DNA from 3 places in the Arthrobacter sp. BGA-UO-ETr-C19 genome. Region 1 is predicted to be linked to each of the others. Evidence: predicted binding sites of a transcription regulator. Region 1 holds the regulator's gene; each other region holds the start of a gene.
The links. The regulator HrcA, encoded in region 1, represses chaperone genes, less so after heat shock. The targets are predictions, from matches to a motif close to TTNGCACTCGNNNNNNNCGAGTGCNAA.
Positions count from the first base shown of each region.

Region 1 (2,263 bases):
GATGGCCGGATGGCCTGCCAGACGTCAACGTACGGGTGGCCCACAATCAGCACGTTTCCGGCGGCGCCGGGGGACGCCATGACGGCGTCGGCGATCCTGGACTCCTTGGAATCAGGGACCAGGTGGTCCACCAGAACTCCCAGCCGGCGGCCGGGACCCGGGCGGAAGGAGGCAACGGCCGCTGCCAGGTCATCGATGCCATGGAGGGGTTCGACGACGATGCCCTCCACCCGGAGGTCGTCGCCCCAGACTTTTTCCACGAGTTCGGCGTCATGCTTGCCTTCAACCCAGATCCGGCTGGCCTTGGCTACCTGCGCGCGCTGCCCTTCCACCCGCACAGAACCCGACGCCGTCCGTGCAGCGCGCTGCCCTGCGGGCTTCGCCTTGGGTGCCGGGGGCATCAGGCGGATCGGCTGCCCCTCCAGGAGGAATCCGAAGCCCAGCTTGAACGACCGCGACTTTCCGCGGCGGTCCTCGAGCGCCACCAGGTGCATGCCGCCGGACTTCTCCACGCGGGTCACTGCGCCCACCCAGCCTGACTGGACGTCCTCGAGCACCATGCCGCGCTCCACCGGCACCTCGGGCAGGCTGTTCTTGGCGGGCGCTGCGATCTCCTGCGGGCCCCAGGTCTGGTACTGCATTCGTTCACCGCTCTGCACTCGGAAGGAGCCGCTCCGGCCGCGGGCATGCCGCCGGGGGACAGGCGCCCGGAATTTCGCCCGGAGCGGTACCAATGCTAACAACGCGGCGACTCATATTAGACTTGTTAGCACTTAGGCATGTCGAGTGCTAACCACAGCGTTTGCGGGCAGGATTGTCGCCCGGCGCGGTTATGGCCAAAAGGAGGTGGACTGTGAGCGAACCACGGAAGCTTGAGGTGCTGCGCGCCATCGTGGAGGACTATGTCCATTCCCGCGAACCTGTCGGCTCCAAGGCCCTGGTGGAACGGCACCATCTGGGCGTTTCCAGCGCCACCATCCGCAACGACATGGCGGCGCTGGAGGATGAGGGCCTTATTACGGCCCCGCACACCAGCGCAGGCAGGATTCCCACGGACAAGGGTTACCGCCTGTTCGTTGATCAGATCTCGGCGGTCAAGCCGCTGTCCCCGGCAGAGAAGCGCGCCATCCAGTCGCTGCTCGAAGGGTCAGAGGACCTGGACGACGTCCTGGACCGGACGGCCCGGCTCCTCTCCCAGCTGACCAACCAGGTCGCCGTCGTGCAGTACCCGCACCTGAGCCGCGCCGTGGTCCGGCACATCGAATTCGTGCTGCTGGCGCCCCGGAAGGTGCTGATCGTGCTGATCGCAGACTCCGGGAAGGTGGACCAGCGTGTCGTCGACGCCGGGCAGGACCTGTCGGACGACACGCTCGCCAACTTGCGCACCCGGTTCCTGACAGGAGTTGCCGGAACGCCGGTGGCCAGCCTGCCCCAGCACCTGGCCGCCGTCGTGGCTGGCTGCACGCCGGCCGAGCGCCTCGTTGCCATGGCCCTCGGCAAGGGACTGGAGGGTCTCGCCCACAACAGCCGGGAAGACCGGATGGTCCTGGCCGGAACGGCCAATCTGGCGCGGTCCAACGTAGACTTCCCGCTCAGCATTGGACCTGTGCTGGAAGCCCTCGAGGAGCAGGTTGTGATGCTGCGGCTCTTGAGCGACATGGCGCAGGACCCGCGCGGCGTGGCTGTCAGCATCGGCCGCGAAAACCCGTACGACGGGTTGGCCGAGGCGTCGGTGGTGGCCACCGGCTATGGACCCGACGCCAGTGCCAAAGTGGGCATCCTTGGCCCCACCCGGATGGACTATCCCACCACCATGGCCGCCGTGCGCGCGGTGGCCCGCTACCTTTCGAGGATTCTGGGCCCGTGACCGCACGCCCCGGGCATCCTTTGACCACAGGCAGTACAACCAGGAAGAGATACGAACTTTGAGCAGCCACTACGACGTTCTTGGAGTCTCCCCGGAAGCCACCGGCGAGGAGATCAAAAAGGCCTACCGCAAGCTGGCCCGCTCGCTTCACCCGGACGTCAACTCCGGGGAAGACGCAGCCGAACGGTTCAAGGCCGTCACCCACGCCTATGAGGTGCTGTCCGATCCGCAGAAGCGCAGGGTCTACGACACCACCGGCAACGAGAACGGCACCGACAACGGCTTCGGCGGTGGCGGCTACGCCGGCCAGGGCTTCGCGTTCCAGGACATCTTTGACACCTTCTTCGGCGCCGGCGGCACGTCCGGGCCCGCGTCGCGCGTCCGCCGCGGCCAGGA
Region 1 is NZ_JCAQPC010000022.1:33,579-35,841, reverse strand. Features, by position in the region: gene AC57BR_RS15035 (DUF3097 domain-containing protein) at 1-641, opposite strand, end outside; gene hrcA (heat-inducible transcriptional repressor HrcA) at 854-1,867, shown strand; gene dnaJ (molecular chaperone DnaJ) at 1,926-2,263, shown strand, end outside.

Region 2 (2,263 bases), on a different contig from region 1:
GCCTCCTCGACGACGTACTGGATGGCCGGCTTGTCAACCACCGGCAGCATCTCCTTGGGCATCGCCTTGGTGGCAGGCAGGAACCTGGTGCCGAGCCCAGCAGCGGGGATTACGGCCTTGCGGACTGAACAATTAGTGGAAGTCACTGGTCTAATCTATCCGAGGGAACATTCATACGGTAAATGCTTCCGGCAGCGGCCCGGCCGCCTGCCGCTGCGACAAAGGATGCCATCCATGCCAACAGGGACCATGCCGTCGAAGGACGGGATCCGTTCGCGGCACCGGCAGATCCGGGCCACGATGACAGCAACGGACCTCTCAATCGCCGGCGACGGCATCGCCACCCATGGGCTGCCCTGGGCCGAAGCTATCGCCGCGGGCAAGCCGGCCACGTTCACCGCCTACCTCGGCGTCGATTTCGAACCGCCAACACTTCCCCTGCTGCACGCGCTGCATGAGGCCGGCCACAGCATCCTGCTCCCGGTCTGCGAACCGGACCGGGAGCTCAGCTGGGTCTTCTGGACCCCCGACAGCGAGTTCATCCGCAGCAGGTACGCGCCCATCCAGGAACCCGCCGGTGAGCGCCACGGCCTGGACACGGTGCGGACTGCGGCCGGAATGTTCATGCCGGCAACCGCGGTGGACCGCAGCGGCAACAGGATCGGACAGGGCGGCGGCTATTACGACAAGTTCCTGGCTGCAGCCAACGCCGGTGGCCTGCACCTTCCGAAGGCTGCCATCATCTACGACTCCGAACTCCTGCCCGCCCGGACCATCCCGGCTGAAGACTTTGACCGCCCGGTCGAGGCAGTACTCATGCCCTCCGGGCTGGTAGCCCTCGCGTGACCTCGCCCGGGCGGGGTGATAGAATTGGCACTCAGGCCCTGCGACTGCTAATGGAGTCATTTCCGCCGCGGTGATCCGTCAAGGAGAATCCGGGAAATGAAGCCAGGCAGCACGGGACCTGTCGTTTGTCCAAGAGGAGGATCTACAGTGCCCACGTATGCCTATGCCTGCAAGGATTGCAGCCATGCCTTCGACATCGTGCAGTCTTTCACCGACAGCACTCTGACGTCCTGCCCGGAGTGCCAGGGCACGCTGCGCAAGAAGTTCAACAGCGTCGGCGTGGTCTTCAAGGGCTCCGGCTTCTACCGGACTGATTCGCGCGATTCCAAGGGAAGCACCGTCTCGCCCTCCCCCGCTCCGGCCGCCCCGGCCGCCTCCACTTCGTCTGCACCATCCGCTGCCCCGGCAGCTGCAGCCGCGAGCTAGGCGAGTTCCTGCGGCCACCTGCCGCCTTCAAGCCAAAAGAGTCCGGCCGGGATTACCCGGCCGGACTCTTTTGCTTCGACCGGGCAATCCCCGGCCTGAAGTGTCGGTTCGGACCTGCAGGGCATCCGGTGCGCCTCGGGTGGCCTTTTCCACATACGGCTGCCCGCACCTGTCGTGAGCCAACGGATGGCCCGTAGCGTGGCGGCATGCCAGCTACCGGAATTTTCCCTGCAAGGGCATCCCGCCCGGCCGTTCGTCCCGGCCGCGGCAACGCTTTGCCCGGTTCTCCCGCCCGCCGGCGCCCGCGCGGACGGCGCTTCGCGGGATGGCTGAACCGTAACCGCCGTCTTGCCGTGGCACTCCTCCTCTGCGCGGCCGCGGGGATCGCCGTCCACCAGCTCACTCCTGCCCCTGCCGAGACCGTGAGCGTCCTGGCCGCTGCCCGTGACCTTCCCGCCGGAGCGAACCTGGCCGGGAGTGATCTCAGGCCCGTCAGCATTCCGCCGGCCATGGTGCCGGACGGGACTTTCGCTGTCAGCTCCGGAGTGGACGGCAAGCAGCTGGCAGCGCCGCTTCGCAAGGGCCAGCTCCTCACCGATGCGCAGCTGGTGGGGCCAGGCCTGCTGGCGGGAGCGCCGCCCGGGTCTGCGGCGGTGCCGCTGCGGATGGCAGACCCATCGTCCATCCAGCTGGTGTCCCCCGGACAACTCGTGAACGTAGTCCTGACAAGCGGCAACGGCTATGAGCAGGCATCAGCCTCGAAGGTGCTCGCCAAGTCAGTGCCCGTCCTGTGGACCTCCGGCCAGGAGGGCCAGGGCGGCCAGTGGCTGGCTGCCGGGGATTCGGACGGGCTGCTGGTGGTGGCCGCCACCCCTGCCCAGGCCAGTGCCCTGGCGGGTGCGTCAACGCAGGGAAAGCTGTTTTTCGTGCTGGTGGGATCCGGTGCCCGGTGAGCTGGCCTGCGGGAATCTTCCGGTCTGCGGGAATCTTC
Region 2 is NZ_JCAQPC010000024.1:725,049-727,311, reverse strand. Features, by position in the region: gene galU (UTP--glucose-1-phosphate uridylyltransferase GalU) at 1-146, opposite strand, end outside; gene AC57BR_RS22280 (5-formyltetrahydrofolate cyclo-ligase) at 235-846, shown strand; gene AC57BR_RS22275 (FmdB family zinc ribbon protein) at 994-1,272, shown strand; gene cpaB (Flp pilus assembly protein CpaB) at 1,479-2,225, shown strand.
Region 2: AC57BR_RS22275 (FmdB family zinc ribbon protein) is a predicted target of HrcA. The motif match lies at 871-897, and genes of this name have one in related genera.

Region 3 (2,263 bases), on a different contig from region 1:
CGCACCGGTTGCTTCGTCGCCGGTCAGGTTCAGGTTGGCGAATGCCTTGGCGCCGGCCTGGATCAGGGCCACGCCACCACCGGCAACGATGCCCTCTTCGACGGCAGCCTTCGCGTTGCGGACAGCGTCCTCGATGCGGTGCTTGCGCTCCTTGAGCTCAACCTCCGTGGCGGCACCGGCCTTGATGACTGCAACGCCGCCGGCCAGCTTGGCCAGGCGCTCCTGCAGCTTCTCGCGGTCGTAGTCGGAGTCGGAGTTTTCGATCTCGGCGCGGATCTGGGAAACGCGGCCGGCGATCTGGTCGGCGTCGCCGGCACCTTCGACGATGGTGGTCTCGTCCTTGGTCACGACAACCTTGCGTGCCTTGCCCAGGAGTTCGAGGCCGGCGGTCTCAAGCTTGAGGCCAACTTCCTCGGCGATGACCTGGCCGCCGGTGAGGATGGCGATGTCGGCAAGCTGCGCCTTGCGGCGGTCACCGAAGCCCGGAGCCTTGACGGCGACGGACTTGAAGGTGCCACGGATCTTGTTGACGATCAGGGTGGCCAGGGCCTCGCCCTCGATGTCTTCGGCGATGATCAGCAGCGGCTTGTTGGACTGCATGACCTTCTCGAGGACAGCAACCAGTTCCTTGACGTTGGAGATCTTCGAGTTGACGATCAGGATGTACGGGTCTTCGAGGACCGTTTCCTGGCGCTCGGTGTCCGTAACGAAGTACGCGGAGATGTAGCCCTTGTCGAAGCGCATGCCTTCGGTGAGCTCCAGCTCGAGGCCGAAGGTGTTGGACTCCTCGACCGTGATGACGCCTTCCTTGCCCACCTTGTCCAGGGCCTCGGCGATCAGGGCGCCGATTTCGTCGTCACCGGCGGAGATGGAAGCCGTGGCTGCGATCTCTTCCTTGGTTTCGATTTCCTTGGCGGAGTTCAGCAGTTCGGCGGTTACGGCTTCAACGGCCTTCTCGATGCCGCGCTTGAGGGACAGCGGGTCAGCGCCGGCCGCGACGTTGCGCAGGCCTTCCTTGACCAGCGCCTGGGCCAGAACGGTGGCCGTGGTGGTGCCGTCACCAGCGACGTCATCCGTCTTCTTGGCAACTTCCTTGACCAGCTCGGCGCCGATCTTCTCGTAGGGATCGTCCAGCTCGATCTCCTTGGCGATGGAAACACCATCGTTGGTGATCGTGGGGGCGCCCCACTTCTTTTCGAGGACGACGTTGCGGCCACGCGGGCCGAGGGTGACCTTGACGGCGTCGGCGAGGATGTTCAGGCCCCGCTCAAGACCGCGGCGTGCCTCTTCATCAAATGCAATGATCTTGGCCATAACGGCAATAGTCCTTTCGGGACAGTCGTTAAGAAGGAACCTCGCTGCGGTGCCCGCGACGGACGATCCTTTCCGCAGGCCTCTGTATGCCCGACGGTCCGGATCTCACCCCAACCAGGTGTTTCTTTCGCTCCGTGCGCCGCCGCCTGGGTGCTGCCGGCCTGAACCGGACGACCCATTAGCAGTCGGCACGCTGGAGTGCTAATCAATAATTAGCACTCCCCCGGGGAGAGTGCAAGCAGATGTGTCTGTTTATCCTGCGAACGGGCGGAGTATTCGCTGCCAGCGATCAGCCGGCAGCCCTGCCGGCGGCCTCGCTGCCCGTGAGCTTGGCCTTGTTGTCGGCTCCGTAGGTGAACACCATGTACTTCGCGGCAGTGACGTCTCCGTTCGCATCGAAGCGGATTGGCCCTGACTCGCCGTCGTAGTCAATGGCCTTTCCGTCCCGGATGGCGGCCAGGCAGTCCTTGTACGTCGAGCAGACGGCCCGCTGGCCGGACGGCGAGGCGGACGCCCGGCTGCCGGAAGTGCCGCCGGAAACGGAGATGAGCGTACCGGCGATGGAGGCACCGGCGTCGTCCTCTGCCGCAGCGGCGGCCAGGGCCGCGAGGTTCACGGCATCAAAGGCCTCGGCCGCGAACGTCGTGTCCTTGAGCCCCGCATCGATGGCCACGAGTTCAGCCTGGAAATGCGCCGAGGGGAAGACCCCGGGCACCAGGACGCGCGCCCCCTCCAGCGACTTCGAACCGAGAGCGGACCCGTACTGCCTGAAGGCGCCGTCGCCCAGGATGAGTTTATTGCCCGGCAGCCCGGCGTTGGTGAGCTCGGCGATGGCGCCCTGCGCACCGTCCCGGGCAATGACGACGACGGCGTCCGGCGCCGCGTCGCGGGCAGTGGCCGCGGACTTCTTCGCCTCGCCCGCCTTGAAGCCGGAGACGGTGACCGGGTC
Region 3 is NZ_JCAQPC010000007.1:161,913-164,175, forward strand. Features, by position in the region: gene groL (chaperonin GroEL) at 1-1,314, opposite strand, end outside; gene AC57BR_RS02805 (ABC transporter substrate-binding protein) at 1,604-2,263, opposite strand, start outside.
Region 3: groL (chaperonin GroEL) is a predicted target of HrcA. The motif match lies at 1,493-1,519, and genes of this name have one in related genera.